Regions from separate parts of the Polycladomyces zharkentensis genome, predicted to be linked through region 2. Evidence: predicted binding sites of a transcription regulator. Region 2 holds the regulator's gene; each other region holds the start of a gene.
What was found. Region 2 encodes LexA, which represses DNA repair genes until DNA is damaged. Its sites were predicted from a motif close to CGAACATATGTTCG; they were not measured.

Region 1: recA (recombinase RecA) is a predicted target of LexA. The motif match lies at 1,500-1,513, and genes of this name have one in related genera.
Region 3: JQC72_RS04265 (YhjD family protein) is a predicted target of LexA. The motif match lies at 1,501-1,514, and genes of this name have one in related genera.

The regions. Positions count from the first base shown of each region.
Region 1 is NZ_JAFHAP010000008.1:95,017-100,222, forward strand. Features, by position in the region: gene JQC72_RS07720 (DEAD/DEAH box helicase) at 1-873, shown strand, start outside; gene JQC72_RS07725 (metal-sulfur cluster assembly factor) at 1,106-1,402, opposite strand; gene recA (recombinase RecA) at 1,592-2,644, shown strand; gene JQC72_RS07735 (regulatory protein RecX) at 2,685-3,335, shown strand; gene JQC72_RS07740 (metallophosphoesterase family protein) at 3,352-4,344, shown strand; gene JQC72_RS07745 (AAA family ATPase) at 4,341-5,206, shown strand, end outside.
Region 2 is NZ_JAFHAP010000008.1:311,141-316,346, reverse strand. Features, by position in the region: gene JQC72_RS08710 (YhfM domain-containing protein) at 1-173, shown strand, start outside; gene JQC72_RS16870 (SpoVA/SpoVAEb family sporulation membrane protein) at 342-407, shown strand; gene JQC72_RS08700 (glycosyl hydrolase family 18 protein) at 552-1,733, opposite strand; gene JQC72_RS08695 (hypothetical protein) at 1,999-2,370, shown strand; gene lexA (transcriptional repressor LexA) at 2,486-3,115, opposite strand; gene JQC72_RS08685 (YnfA family protein) at 4,077-4,403, shown strand; gene JQC72_RS08680 (DUF5680 domain-containing protein) at 4,707-5,063, shown strand; gene JQC72_RS16865 (zinc ribbon domain-containing protein) at 5,173-5,206, shown strand, end outside.
Region 3 is NZ_JAFHAP010000004.1:501,113-506,318, forward strand. Features, by position in the region: gene spoVAC (stage V sporulation protein AC) at 1-86, opposite strand, end outside; gene JQC72_RS04255 (cupin domain-containing protein) at 357-701, opposite strand; gene JQC72_RS04260 (hypothetical protein) at 829-1,023, opposite strand; gene JQC72_RS04265 (YhjD family protein) at 1,044-1,445, opposite strand; gene JQC72_RS04270 (CBS domain-containing protein) at 1,715-2,143, opposite strand; gene JQC72_RS04275 (DUF421 domain-containing protein) at 2,207-2,896, opposite strand; gene JQC72_RS04280 (M20 metallopeptidase family protein) at 2,997-4,184, opposite strand; gene JQC72_RS04285 (YugN family protein) at 4,418-4,762, shown strand; gene JQC72_RS04290 (Asp23/Gls24 family envelope stress response protein) at 4,797-5,174, opposite strand; gene JQC72_RS04295 (SDR family oxidoreductase) at 5,204-5,206, opposite strand, start outside.

The DNA of each region.
Region 1 (5,206 bases), 220 kb from region 2:
GAGGATGTGGACCTGGCCATCATATTCTGCCGCACCAAAAAGAACGTCGATGAACTGGCCGAAAACCTGCAGGCCAGAGGCTATATGGCCGGCGGCCTTCATGGCGACCTGGCCCAATCCCAGCGTGACCGGGTGATGAGCGCTTTCCGCAAAGGGGAGATTGAATTACTGGTGGCCACTGATGTGGCCGCGCGCGGGATCGATGTCGGCAGTGTGTCCCATGTGATCAACTACGACATTCCGCAGGACGTGGAAAGTTACGTTCACCGCATCGGCCGGACGGGCCGCGCGGGCAGGACCGGTATGGCGTTGACGCTCGTTACGCCGCGGGAGATGAAGCAGTTGCGCGCCATCGAAGAGGAGATCGGTCGGGGGCTGGAATCGCGCGAACTGCCCACCTTGGAAGAAGTGGCGCAAAAACAGCAGCGTGCCTGGATGGCCGAGGTGGAGGCCGTGATCGAATCGGGTGAAGATCGTACATTGTTTGAGGAGCTGTACCGCAAGCTGGCAACGAGGCACGCTCCGGAGGCGATCGCCGTGGCCGCCTTGCAGCTGGCATTTGCCGATCGGTTCGCTACCGGTACCGATGCAGCCTACGACTTCGGTGAAACGGGTGCTTCACCGGGGATGGTGCGATTTTTCATCAATGTGGGCAAAAACGTCAACATGCGTCCGCAGGAACTGGTCAAAGTCATCTCGGAATATGCGGGCATTTCCAGTAAGGACGTGGGGCGGATCAACATCTACGATCGCTTCTCTTTTGTGGAAGTGCCGGAGGAAGCGGCGCCGTTCGTGTTTGAGGCGTTGCGCCAGTCCAAAATCAACGGCGCACGGGTCAACTTGGAACCGGCTCGTCCGCGTAACCGTTCATAACCCTGAAAAACAAAACCCCGTCTCTGTGGACGGGGCGATTCAGGTACGCCGTTTTCCCTCTCACTCCTGTTTCTGCGCGCCAAGGACGCGCGTGGGAAAACGGCCACCCTCTTTTGGGAGAGCGGGTCCGAATTTCCCGTCGAGCGACTCTGGCTGTTGCCACAGAGCGGAGACGGGAAATCGAAGCCCCGCGGAACTTTGTAACAAACCCCGTCACTTGCGACGGGGTTTGTTACTGGATGCCCAGTGCGATTTTGGCGTACCGGGACATCCGGTCCTTTGTCCATGGCGGATTCCACACGATGTTGACCTCCACGTCCCGGACACCGTCCACTTTTTTGACCGCCTCCGTCACCTGGTCGTTGATCGTGCCGGCCAGCGGGCATCCCATGGCGGTCAGCGTCATCGTGATTTTGACGTTGCCGTCATCGTCGATATCCACGCCGTATACGAGTCCAAGGTTGACGATGTCGATGCCCAGTTCGGGGTCTTCGACCTCACCCAGTCGTTCCATGATCTCCTCTTTCATCCGTTCTTTATCCAATGATCATCACTCCCGATCGTCGTAGTTGCTTTTTTCATTACTGTACCACAACCGTGTATGCATCAAACCGGATTTGGAACGGCGAATAAATGTTCGCAAAATCTCTTGGCAAAGAATCCAAAACGATGTATGATGAGGATACGAGGCGAAACGAGACAAGGAGTGATACGATACATGTCCGACCGTCGTCAAGCGTTGGAAATGGCACTGAGACAGATCGAAAAGCAGTTTGGAAAAGGCTCGATCATGCGGATGGGGGAAGCGGCCGCGACCCAGGTGGAGACGATTTCCAGCGGATCGATCGCGTTGGATATCGCGTTGGGTGTGGGCGGATATCCCCGTGGCCGGATCATTGAAGTATACGGACCGGAGTCTTCGGGTAAAACGACCGTGGCACTTCATGCAATCGCCGAAGTACAGCGCGTCGGGGGCCAAGCCGCATTTATCGACGCCGAGCATGCGTTGGACCCGGTGTATGCCCAAAAGCTGGGTGTCAACATTGATGAACTGTTGCTGTCCCAACCGGACACGGGAGAGCAGGCGTTGGAGATCGCCGAGGCACTGGTGAGAAGCGGAGCGATCGATATCATCGTCATCGACTCGGTGGCCGCGTTGGTTCCCAAAGCGGAAATTGAAGGGGAGATGGGGGACTCCCACGTCGGTTTGCAGGCCCGTCTGATGTCGCAGGCACTGCGGAAGCTGTCCGGTGCGATCAGCAAATCGAGGACGATCGCGATTTTCATCAACCAAATCCGGGAAAAAGTGGGGGTCATGTTCGGCAACCCGGAAACCACTCCCGGCGGTCGGGCATTGAAATTCTACTCCAGCATCCGCCTGGAAGTGCGTCGTGCGGAGACGATCAAGCAAGGAAACGAGATGGTGGGCAGCCGAACCAAGATCAAAGTGGTGAAAAACAAGGTGGCCCCGCCGTTCAAGCAAGCCGACGTGGACATCATGTACGGCGAAGGGATCTCCAAAGAAGGCAGCATTCTGGACATCGCCACCGAGTTGGACATCATCAGCAAGAGCGGCGCTTGGTATTCGTTTGAGGGTGAACGTCTGGGACAGGGACGGGAAAACGCGAAACAATTCCTCAAAGAAAACGCGGAGTTGTGCGCGAGGATCGAAGCCAGCATCCGTGCCCACTTCGGCTTGGCCGAACCGAAAAAACCCGAAGCTGCCCAGGAGTCCGGAGATCAAGCCGAGCAACTGGAACTCGAAGCCTGACCGTGTCGTGGTCTGACCTTCTGCAAAGGCGGGAAGAGACATGAAACAGGAGCCGGGCACCATTGTTCGGATTGAGCGGCAACCGGGCACAACGGCCCGATACCGTGTGTATATCGAGGGTTGCGAGCCGGTTTTCGTGCATGAGGACGTTTTGGTCAAGATGCGGTTGACCAAGGGACGTCGGGTGAACCCGGTTGAGATCGATGCGGTTTTGGAAGAGGAAGAACAAAACAAAGTGTGGCAGGCCGCACTCAAGTATTTGCAATACAAACCGCGAACAGCTTGGGAAGTGGAGCGTTATCTCCATGGAAAGGGGTTTGCTGCCCCGCATGTGCGGGCGGTGATGGACAAGCTCCATCGTTACGGTTATGTCGACGACCGCCGGTTTGCCGCCGCCTGGGTGGAACAACGACGCGGAAATGGTCGCGGCCGTTTGCTGTTGCGAAAAGAATTGGAGCAAAAGGGGATTGCCGCCGAGATCATCGACGAGGTGTTGGCGGAGGTTCCCGAAGAAGCGGATCGGGAGCTGGCGAGATCGCTGGCGGAAAAACGATATGAGCGGCTCCGCCGGTATCCGTGGCCGACCGTGGAACGACGGTTGGGCCATTATTTGTTGCGCAGGGGTTTTCCGCAATCACTCGTCCGCTCCATCCTGCAAAGCTATCGCGAACGTCATCGGGATTCATTGTGAGAGGGGATGAGATCGGATGCGGCTGTTGTATTTGACCGACACGCATATCAGGGGTACATCACCCCGCAGCCGCACGGACGACTTTCCGGCAGCCATGCGTCGCAAGCTGGAAGAAGTGATCCGGCTGGCACATGACCGCCAAGTGGATGCAGTCTTGCACGGCGGTGACTTTTTTGACCGTCCCGATCTTTCCCCGGCGGTCGTTCGTGAATTTGCCTCCTTGTTGCGCCGGTTGAAGGTGCCGCTGTATACAATCGCTGGTAATCACGACATTTACGGGCATAACCCCGATACGGTCGATCGATCGATGCTGGGGCTGTTGGATGCTTTCGGCGTTATCCGCCTGCTTCGCCCGAGGGAAACGGTCAAGCTGGAAAGAGACGGCGTCACCGTTCAGCTCAGCGGCCAACCGTTTCACCACGAGCTGGACAAGCGGGACCCTGGATTGGATTATGCGGTGAACAACGTGACAGGTGCCGATTTTTGCGTACATATGGTTCACGGCATGGCGGTGGACCGCCACCTGCCCGAAGGCGTACCGCATACGTTATTGGATCATCTGTGGTTTGAATCGGTGGACGTCCTGCTCACCGGGCACTATCATGCAGGGTTTCCCGTTCAACGTCGTGAGGGACGCTTGATTGTGAATCCCGGTGCCTTGGCTCGCATCAACAACCATCCTTCAGAGATGCGACGTCAACCACAAGTCGCTTTGCTCACGTTTGCCGGATCGGTACAGGTGGAACTCATCCCCTTGCAATGTGCGGCCAAGGGAACGGATGTGCTGGACCGTTCTTATCTGGAACAAGCCGCCTACCGGGAGGAGAAATTGGCAGCCTTTGTCCGGCAGGTACGTGCCGCCGGTGAATTTCAGGGGATCGACGTGATCGACATCATTGAGGAAATCGCCCGTTTGGAAGGAATTGAACCGGATGTCAAACACGAGGCGATGCGACGCATCGCCGTCGTGCAGGAGCGGTTGGGGACGGAAGGGGGACGGGAGCGTTGAAGCGGCTGAAGCGTCTGTACATCGAAAATTTCCAGTCGCACGAGCGGACGGAAATTCAATTTGCCGATGGACTCAATGTGCTGATCGGTCCGTCGGACAGCGGGAAGAGTGCCATCTTGCGCGCGTTGCGCTGGGTCTTGTTCAATCAGCCGCGAGGGACGGATTATATTCGAATCGGAGCGGACAAATGCCGTGTCGTCCTGACGATGTCCGACGGAACGGAAATCGTCCGGGAACGTTCAGCTTCCGTCAACCGTTACATCATCCGGACCCCGGACGGACAGGAACGGGTATTTGAAGGATTCGGCAGCGGTGTGCCGCAGGAAGTGCTGGATGCCCACAACATGCATCCGGTCCGGTTGGACAAGGACTGGGAACTGTCCGCCCAATTCGGCAGTCAATTGGAAAGTCCGTTTTTGTTGGCCGAGACGGGCAGTATACGCGCCAAATCCATCGGGCGGATCAGCGGTGCCCACATCATGGACATCGCCTTGCGTGATACGATGCGGGACCGGCAATCGCTGGCTTCCGAGATGAAACACGTGGAGCAGGAAGCGACACGCCTGACGGAAGCGTTGAAGCCGTACGAAGACCTTCCCCGACTGGGACGGGAATTGGAGGAGTCGGAATCGCTTTATCAGGCGGCTGTGCAAATGGAGGAGCGTCTGTCCCGTCTCAAGGCTCTGCTGCAAAAATGGCGGGATTGCCGGGAGCAAATCGCGACCCAGCGAAACATTCTCCAACGGTTGCGACAGTTGCCGGAGGCGGAGGCGAAGATTTCCTCCCTGCAGGCGGACGGTCAACGTCTGATATTGTTGCGCCGCCGTCTGGAGGAGTATCGAAAGGGGCAACGGGAGCAGCG
Region 2 (5,206 bases):
AATTCATAAGGGTTTCTGCAAAAGGATCTACGTATGGAACATTGATGAAAGCGGATCAAGCGAAGCAGTTAAGAGAAATTTTATTCTGTTATTCCGCATGGGTAGACCGGTTGATTTGTTGGCGAAACACGGTTTCAAACTTCCGCAAGACCGATTCGGGAATTGCGGTTTGATGATTTATCGGGAGCAGCGGAAGCTGTTGTTCGGCTATTGTAACGTATGAACATGTGTTGAACCAAATGAGAAGGGGAAAAGCGCAAGGTGTGAATCGTCCGTGGCAACAGGAGCTTTGCTGTCATCCATCAGTTATCAACGGAAAGAAATTATTCCCTGCATTGCCCATGCTGTGGGCATTTGTAGTGGGAGGGCTGATTTGTGTCATCGGACAGCTAATGATGGACGGTTGAAGCTTCCCCCGCATACACCGCCAGCATGAATTTCTGCGATCGTGTTTCGTTTTTGTACAAGAACCCCGCATGTTTATACGGGGTTCTTGTTCCGGTGGATACGTAATGGTCGCAATTACGTCGGTTGCCCTTTCCCTTTTTGATTCAATACTTACGGATGTTGAAGTTATCTTGCAGCAGGGACCAGTTCCTGGGGAAATCCTCGCCCAGAACCCAATAGCCGATCCCCCGAAGCCGATACTCCTTGATCAAGTTGAATTTGGCTTGGGCACTCTGTGCGTTTTCAAACCAGACCACGTGTTTTTTGCCCCGTTGATCCGTGTAGAAAAAGTACGGAGCTTGATCTCGGTTATTGTATTGGATTTTCAGCGACTTCATGTGAGCAAAAGTCTCGGCTTCCTGCGGCGACACCCGTTTAGCCGGGGGGCCGCCTTTTTTGTATGGCAGGGTCCAGTCATAACCGTACAGCGGCGCTCCCATGATGATCTTTTCCCGAGGGATCTTGGAAACGGCATAATTCACGACTTTACGAACCTGAGGGATCGGAGAAACGGCCATGGGAGGTCCGCCGGTCCAACCCCATTCATAGGTCATCAAAATGACAAAATCCGCTATTTTTCCATGGAAGGCATAATCATGGGCACCATGCCAAGGACCAGCCTGTTTGTCACTGGATTTTGGAGCCAGGGCGGTGGATACCGGATAGCCTTCCTTTTTGATCTGTGGCACGAATCTCGCCAAAAATCCATTGTACAGCTGCCGATCTTTTTCGCGGATGTGTTCAAAGTCTATGTTTAAGGCACGGTATCCCTTTTGCTTCATGACACGGATTACGTTTTGAATCAGCCGTTGAGACGCCGTGGGGTCCGTAAAGATCCGGTGAGCGATATCCGGCTGGAAATTTCCATTAGCGAAGTTGGTGATCACCAACATCGGGACTGCACGGTTCCGTTTGGCGGCTGACAAGGGGATCGCATCATTTAAAGGAATCAAATCTCCATTGGGTTGAACGCGGTAACTGAAAAAACCGATGTAAGTCAAGTTCCGACCGGCTTCATTGACATCGGAAACTGCTTGCACGGGGTTGACCGGTTCCAAAAAGCCAATGGACTCAATGCGGGGTTTGGATGCGTTGGTTGGGAGGTTATGATCCCCTCTTTTGTCAGGGAGTATCCTGCCTCTGCTCTCCATGGGCACTGTTTCCGGATGAGCAGCCTGATTGCTCAGCTGCTTGGGACGAGGATTTGCTTCCCTGCTTTGTTTGGTTGGATTGCATCCCGCCAAAAGTAGGACCAATGCGATGAAGATCAGATAACCTTTTCTCATCTTTATCACCCATTTTGGTTTGTTCAAATATCAGGCTTTTCTTATTCTCGTCTTTTTATTCACGGTTGCTGATGTGTTGTTGGGGTGGGTGATTCTCCAGGGCAGACATCCTTTTTGGAGACAATGGTCCACTCTTACCCTTCGTTCCATAAGGGTATCATTACAAATCTCAGAGTTGGCTACTGTGTACCGGAGAAGGATTTCCCTTTTGTGTGATCGAAAATGTTCATTCATTTTTCATTTGCGATACAAGGAGGTGAAAATAATGAAACCCCGGTGTTATCTTGTAGTCGCCAACGCTCCTGAACAATTGAAGCTAAGAGAAGCAAATGCTTTATTTAATGATTATATCGGGGACAAAAAAAGAGGTCATTGTGTGTATCACGATCATTTTGTGGACCGTCCCGGAGGAGTTGCATTTTTTGCAATCGAGAATGAGGAGCAAAAGGAGCATCTTGCACATGATTTGAATGGATGGAAACTGGAGATCCATCCACTTACGGAGTCGAGGTCCGCAGCCGGTTTTGTGTATCAGCTGGATTATACGAGTACCAATTATGCGGGTATTCCATTGGAGAAACTCATAAAGCGGATCAAGGAAGCCGAAAAAGCAGGAATTGATCCTTTAGACGCGTAGTGGTGTTCTTGCATCAATGTTGTAAATTGACAGGAGAAAACTGAGGCTGCAACAATGACAAACCCAGCGTTATTTCCGCTGGGTTTGTTGATGGCCTCAGTCACTTCTCTGTTTCTCAATGAATTTCCCGGAATACCCCGATTACTTTCCCCAAAATACTGACACTTGTCAGGCGGATCGGTTCCATCTCGTCGTTTTCCGGTTGCAGGCGGATATGATCCTTTTCTTTGTAGAAGCGTTTTACGGTGGCTTCCCCGTCATGGGTCATCGCCACGACGATATCCCCGTTTTCGGCGGTGTTCTGCTGACGCACCACCACATGGTCACCGTCGAGAATACCGGCGTTGATCATACTGTTGCCGTGAACGGACAAGACAAACGCCCGTTCTGCATTGCCGACCAGGCGACGAGGGAGAGGGAGGTATTCTTCCACATTTTCGATGGCAGTGATCGGTTCCCCCGCGGTGACTTTCCCGACCAGCGGTACCAATACGGTGTCAGAGGAGCGGACCGTTTCCTCCGGATCACCGCGATCCAATAGTTCAATGGCCCGCGGTTTGGTGGGATCGCGTCGAATGAACCCCTTCTTTTCCAAACGGGCAAGATGACCATGTACCGTCGAGCTGGACGCCAAGCCCACTGCTTCTCCGATTTCGCGAACAGACGGTGGATATCCCCTCTCTTTGACCGATTTCTTTATGTAGTCCAAGATTGCCTTTTGCCGCGAGGAGAGTCGCGTTGTCATCACCCTCAACTCCTAGTCGATGATGTTTCCCATTTTCTCCAGTATACACGAATCTGCTCCAAAGAACAAACATCAGTTCCCCGGAATATGTGTTCCGGAAAACATGCCTCCACGATTGACATACTTCCCTTTAGTGATACCTCTGGAGTGGTAAGTCTGATGCTTCGACAATATCGCCCCTTCGGATTGCCTCCTGTTATAGAGTAAAAAAAGCCCCAGATAACCGGGGATGACCGCCGAGATTTATGGGCAAGGGAAGCGAAAAATGGAAAAAATGATCCGTCTGGGGATTGTCATGGACATGAAGAAAACCCCGTTGAAGACAAGTAACCGAATGCTCCTTCGTGACACACCAAGAAGGCAACCGACAAACGATCCCAATGTGGTACGGACTATCACCACTTTGCCCACAAGAGCATTAGCGGTACTTCGGACAGATTGTTGGGTAGCGATCGGGACACGACCACCGACGCGTACACCGTTGCTGACTGAGTGAATCTAACGTTTACTGGTGCATGGCAAACACATGAAGAAGACACCTCCTTCACTGTATATATCATTCTGTGAAGGAGGATGAGAGAGAGTAAGAGCAAGCATATGCCCCACCATACCGAATTCTGCTTCCGGCCATGATGATTCACTTATCCTTCATATGGACCCCTTTTGAATGTTATACTATGTTGGCCGATTCGCAGTTAACGTTGGCGGCAAGATGATACGAATAGGCGGCACTGGCGCTGTACACCATGACAACCCCGATGGCCAGCAGTAACAGAATTGCCGTGACGATCACGTAATCCGGGGTGGAAGGTGTCGCGTATTATAATGACTCCAAAGCTACCAATGCGCAAGCTGCGGTCCGGGCATTGGAATCCTTTGATCAGCCGATCGCGTGGATCGGAGAAGGAACCAGGCTTTTCTTTGAAGACCGGCTTGGTAAATGGATGGGGTGAACAAACCAATGATTCAGGCAGCGATTTTGTTTTTTCTTGCCGGTTTGGCGGAAATAGGCGGAGGATACCTGATCTGGCTTTGGTTACGGGAGGGAAAGCCGTTTTACTGGGGAATGGTTGGCGGGCTTACCTTGGCCTTGTACGGGGTAATCGCCACTTTTCAATCTTTCCCTTCCTTTGGGCGGGTTTACGCTGCTTACGGGGGAGTGTTCATTGTTATGTCCGTTTTGTGGGGATGGGTCATCGATAAGAAGACCCCCGATTTTTATGACTGGATTGGAGCAGGGATCTGCTTGATTGGGGTGTCCGTGATGCTGTGGGGACCGCGGAGCTAGGGGAAATACTTTGCCGGCTCGGTATTTTTTCTTTCTACCCCCTTTTCATCCATGTGTTTTTCGCTTGTTACAAGTTCCAATATCTATGATATGATGTAGAAGAAGTGGGAATTAATGCAATCTTTCTGCTGTCATGATTTCAACAAACCGTATAATATTACATACAGGTTTGCATAACAAACCACAAAGATGATCCATATGCACCGCAGACTCATTTCTTTCCTCCTAACAGCCAAACGATCCACATATGCTTCCCAAGGAGACGATGCTACCGTCCCACCACAGTTACAAGGATCCAAACAATTGGAATATCGTGATGGTGCTTATTTCTACCGGGATATCTATTTCGGTATGGAGAGGTTTACAGGGATGGAAACGGTATATCATTTGGACCAACCCGTATGGGCTATGAGCTATGGGGGAGGAGTGCTCAACATCAGCGATCGGGAACAGATTCGTTCCATCTATGCATTCTTGCGAGAAGCATTGCGCTTGGGATCGGAGGAGGCGCCTTATCGGGGGCCGGACATCTGGAAAAATGGGTCGCTTATCTATCTGAACCAATGGGAGGGAACACTGGATCGCTTTCATGGATATGAGGAAATCCGCCTGAAAGATACAAAAGTGTATGAATTGCGATATCAGGGTGGTTTTATATAGAGCGAGCGGGAAAACCCAGCCCTTTAGGGTTGGGATGAGAAGCGAGCGTCGGACGCGGGAAGGCTTCCTCTCTCACAAGTCTGACATTGTTTCAATTCCCTTCTGATCCATGCTGATGAAGAATCACAATCCACGGGCTGATG
Region 3 (5,206 bases), on a different contig from region 2:
TTTCGAAACAATTGAGGTTGGGGTTGATACTGTTTCGCCACTTGCTGGTATTGTTCGTTTTGCGCTTGCTCCTCAGCCTGATGCATGGCTTGCTGTTCCGCTTGTTGTTCTTGGTTACTCATATTCGCATCGCACTCCCTCATCAACGATCGCTTTCATATCGTGCGATGAAACCGAAGATTTTATGCGGTGGACATCCGGAAAAGGAGTTTGACGGTCACTTGAAATGGATCAGGCACACCCTGCAAAGCCGATGAACAAAAAAAGGCACGTTTTCCCGTCCGGCAATCGCATTCCGGTCGGGTAAACGCGCCTCCTGCTAGGCCATCATGAAACCAATATATGTGGAACGGCTGTCACTGGGCCGTCACTTTGGCTGTCGGATTGCTGACTTCCAAGCCCCGTGCGGAGGTGATCAGCAAGGTACAACCGTCTTCCGTCGTGGCAGTTTCGCTCACACCGGGAGGAGCATAGTAATAGTCCCCTTGTTCCAAACGAAATTTTCCAAGTTGCACGCTTCCTTCGATGACATACACTTCTTCTCCACCGACGTGTTCATGCATCGGAAAACGGCCACCGGACTCCAACTTCAGCAAAATGCTGTATTCATCGCCGCTTTTTCGCAGATAGCTCAGTTGCACCCCTTTTCCCATCGGAATCCAGTCACTGCCACCCTTGCGGATTACATAGGGCCCCTCCATTGATTTTGCAACCCCCTTCGCCATTTGGGTTCATTGTACTGCAAATTCGGGATATGATTCAACTGACGAAAGCAAACTTTTTGCAAGAAAAAGAGGGGAGTCTCTCCCCTATTCTCAATTTTCATCCTTATCGAGCGCGCCGACGGAACAGATCAATCCCGCCAAGCAGGATGTTAGCCAGACCGAATCCAAACACACCCCAACCGCACGGATGGGCGGAACGGGTTGTACGGAACCAGTTTTTCCGTTTGCGGTTGATCAGTGAGACACCCAGTGCAGAAACCAATGTACCCAGCATGACGGGAATCAGACCTTTTCTCATGACACATCCTCCCTTCGTGTTTAATGTGACCGAGTCCGGCGTGTTTGTTGTCTGGTATTTTTGCCCTCCCGCCAAAACGAGCGAAGCCACTCTTCACATTCACTGCGGAGCCATTCGTTGTCAAACCAGTGCCGATAGAAAAAACCGCGGAACCGCGCCTGCACTTCCCTCGCATCCGACCACTGGCGCACCTCCACGATGTGCCCTCCGCATCTTCGCAGTTGCCGGCGGCATTGCATCCGCTCCTGTTCCACGCGCTGAATGACCTCCGCCATCGTTTCCTTCCACACTCTGCCAAGCTTTAACGGGAGACGCTCCATCCCACGTTGATCGATTTCCAGTGCGCGGGCCAGTACGTCCAATACCACCAGCTGCTTGATGAGATTAGCGAATCGGTTGTATTCCTCCGGCGGAATCATCATGGACATCACCTGCCTGGCCATTACACCCGTATCATTTCACGTTTTTTATTATATGCGAACATATGTTTTGATAACGACGGAAATGATATCCAAAAATAAGCGAACGCCGCCTTCTGTCCCCATAATGGGACATGAAAAGGCGACGTGCCGTATTTATCCCGTGCTCCAATCCCAACGGGATGGGTTGATATTTTCCCTCGCTGCTGTTTAAAAGGGGATCGTGGGAAAATGATCATTCTCGCCTGGGTTGGTGCATCACGATGACAACGTTACATTTGCGGCTTGCTGGGCTCGGAAATGTTGCTCAATGCCTGACCCGCTTGATCGGAAAACGGTTCACGAACCGCCATGTCCCCGATCGCCACAACCCCGACCATTTGCCCGTTGTCCACCACAGGCAGACGACGGATTTGATGCTGGGCCATCAGCTGGGAGGCCTCTGCCACCGACATGTCCGGATGGCCCGTGACCGGGTTGCTGGTCATGATGTCGCTCGCCCTCAGGGAATTGGGTTGCCGTTCTGCGATGCAGCGCAGAACCAGATCGCGATCGGTGATGACTCCTTGCAACGCGCCGTTTTCAACAACCGGAATCATCCCGACGTTGTGCTGTTTCATCAGGTTGGCCACTTCATATACGTTGTCTTGCGGCGTAACGTAAGCCACTTGTTGGGTCATGATATCTCTCAGTTGTCCCATGCAGGATTCCTCCTTTTTTCATGCTGCTTTGCTTATTGTGGCGTGCAGGTGTGCGTTTTATTCTCAGGCCTGATCGTTGCGCACATCCACATAGAGCGTGCCGTCCGACTGCAAGCTGGCGTAAAAGACATCACGAAGGGACTGCACCCCTTTTTGCGCCCGGATTTGGTTCATGAGCCACTGTCCGTTCTTGCCGGCCTTTTGCAGGTTTTCGTAGATGACCTGGCCATCGATTACCAATTCCATCGGCATATTGGCGGGATCCGGCGGTTTGGCCAAGCTGTCTTTGGTTAGCGGCTGATATTGCGGTTTCAGCATCACCGTGATTTGTCCGTTGTTTTCCAATACGGCCTGCTGAACTTGGGATATGTCGAATACGCCTTTTTGTCGCAACAGTTCCATCACTTCGTCGAAATGAAACCGGTTTTTTTTCAGATTTTCCTCCATGATCTGGCCGTTTTGGATGACGATGACCGGGTCCCCCTCGAGCCAGCGGCGGGCTTTGCGATTTTTCAGCGAGATATACGACAACAGCAAGGTCAACCCCCCGAACAACACCAGTCCGATCAGATGCTGCCACGTATGCTGGTCGATGTCGGTCGCCAGTGTGGCCGCAATCGACCCGAATGTGATCCCGTTGATATATTCGAAATACGTCATCTGGGCGATCTGTTGTTTCCCGAGAATCATGGTCAACACCAGAATCACGACGAAAGCGATGACCGTCTGAAAGATGACCTCCAAAAAATCCATCTCTGTTCCCTCCCGCATTTGATCGGGTGATAGTATGTCCACTTTTTCCAAAAAAAAGAGGAGCGAAAAACGCTCCCGATCTGTTGATGCAAAACACTCTTCATTCCACCGGTTCCTCCCGCAAATACGACATCGCGGTCTGTATCAGCAACGCGGCCGACACTTTCATGGCCTCTTCGTCAATATCAAATAATGGATGATGATGAGGATAACGGATGCCTCGCTCAGGATTGCCCGCACCGACAAAACAGAAAGCGCCCGGGCGATGCTGCAGGTAGTAGGCAAAGTCCTCTCCGGCCATCACCGGCGGCACTTCCCACACTTTTGCATTCCCCACGATCCGTCGGGCCACTTCAGCCATTCTGTGTGCTTCGACAGCATGATTGACCAGCGGGGGTGTGCCCCACTCAAAATCGACGCGATAAGTGGCCCCGTACATTCGGCAAGTCTGTTCGGTCACCTCGCCAATTCTGGCGGAAACAAACTCGCGAAGCACGGGGTCCAGCGTTCGTATCGTGCCGGTCAACACGCACCGTTCCGCGATCACGTTGCACGCCCGACCACCTTGAATGTGACCAATGGTAATCACACCCGACTTGAGCGGATCGACTTGTCTGCTGACAACGGTTTGCAGGTTGACGACCAGATGGGATGCAATGACGATCGCATCCACCGTTTCATGCGGCAGACCGCCGTGCCCGCCTTTGCCGATCACTTCGATGTGAAATGTGTCCGCTCCGGCCATCAGGGCGTGATCATTCAAAGCGACAACCCCGACAGGAAAGGGAGTCCAGAAATGAACGCCGTAGACAGCATCCACTCCCTCCAAGGCGCCGTCTTCGATCATACGTTCCGCCCCGCCGGGAAGGACTTCTTCGGCGTGTTGGAACAAAAAAACAATCCGACCGGGAACCTCTTCACGGTGTTGACTGAGCAGAACGGCCACACCGAGCAGAGCGGCCGTATGGGCATCATGACCGCAGGCGTGCATGACGCCGGGTACGGTGGACCGGTATTCACACGTCTTCTCATCCTGAATTGGCAACGCATCCATATCGGCACGCAATGCCACCGTACGTGACGATTCCCCGTTCCCGTGAAGAATCCCGATCACTCCTCTTCCGCCTACACCGGTGCGCACCTCCAGACCGGCTTGTTTCAAGATTTTCACCACCCGTGCCGAAGTGCGCACTTCCTGGAAAGAGAGCTCCGGATGCATATGAAATTCACGGCGCCACTTCACCATTTGCGGAAACAGCGCACGAATCGGTTCATTCCAATCTTTCATGTAACAATCGTCCCTCCCGACACCTTCAAGCACCTTGGAATTTCATCTTAACAAAAACGACCTTCAAACAAAAAACCATCCAATGCCACAAGAATTCAAGCGAGGCGGAGACGACTTTTCAGGGGAATCCGGAATCAGTTCCTTTATTGTTGCCAATGGGTTTGCCTTGCACCCGCTGTCAGAACATACTATCATGAGAAGGGATGTGGTTCGCCAAGAGAGGGGGATCCAAGGTGTTGGAAGAAGTCCAGTTGAAAGGGATTCGCAAGACGTTTGGCGAAGTGGAAAGCATTTTGACCGGCCTGGGCTTTGTTCGTTGGTCATGGGATTACAACAAAGCCACCTTTGATATGAAATTCCATGATGAAAAAACCGGTCAGGACTACTATTTGCGCATTATGGCCCGGGCGGTGGAAGGACAGTTGGAAAACCCCAAGGCCTTAGTGGAGCTGGAAAATGCCGCTTTTGCCCGTCATATTTTTCCGCACGGTCTGGATTATTCGGTGGAGATCCCGGAAGCGTTTCGTGAAGCCGTTGCCACCGTCCTGAAAAAGGTTCATCAGAAATTGACCGCATGACAGACGACAGCCGCCATTGATGGCGGCTTTTTCTTCAGCGTACGCGCTCTTCCTGTTCGTCTTCTTTCTCCTTGACGTCGACGCCCTCCACCTTGACGTTGACTTCGACCACGCGGAGCCCGGTCATCGTTTCCACCGCTTCTTTAACGTTCTGTTGCAGCTCACGCGCCACCTCATTGATCTTGACACCGTATTCCACGATGACCCGCAAATCGATCGCTGTCTCCACTTGACCCACTTCGACCGATACACCACGCGTCACGTTTTTACCGCTGACCCGTTTGGCCAAACCTTCGGTGATACCACCGGACATGCTGGCAATCCCCTTTGTTTTCGTGGCCGCCAAGCCAGCAATCACTGCCACTACATCGTCGGCAATCCTTACGGTTCCTTGGGATAAGGTGTCCGACATCTAAGAACCCCCTTGATAGAGAATATGTGTTA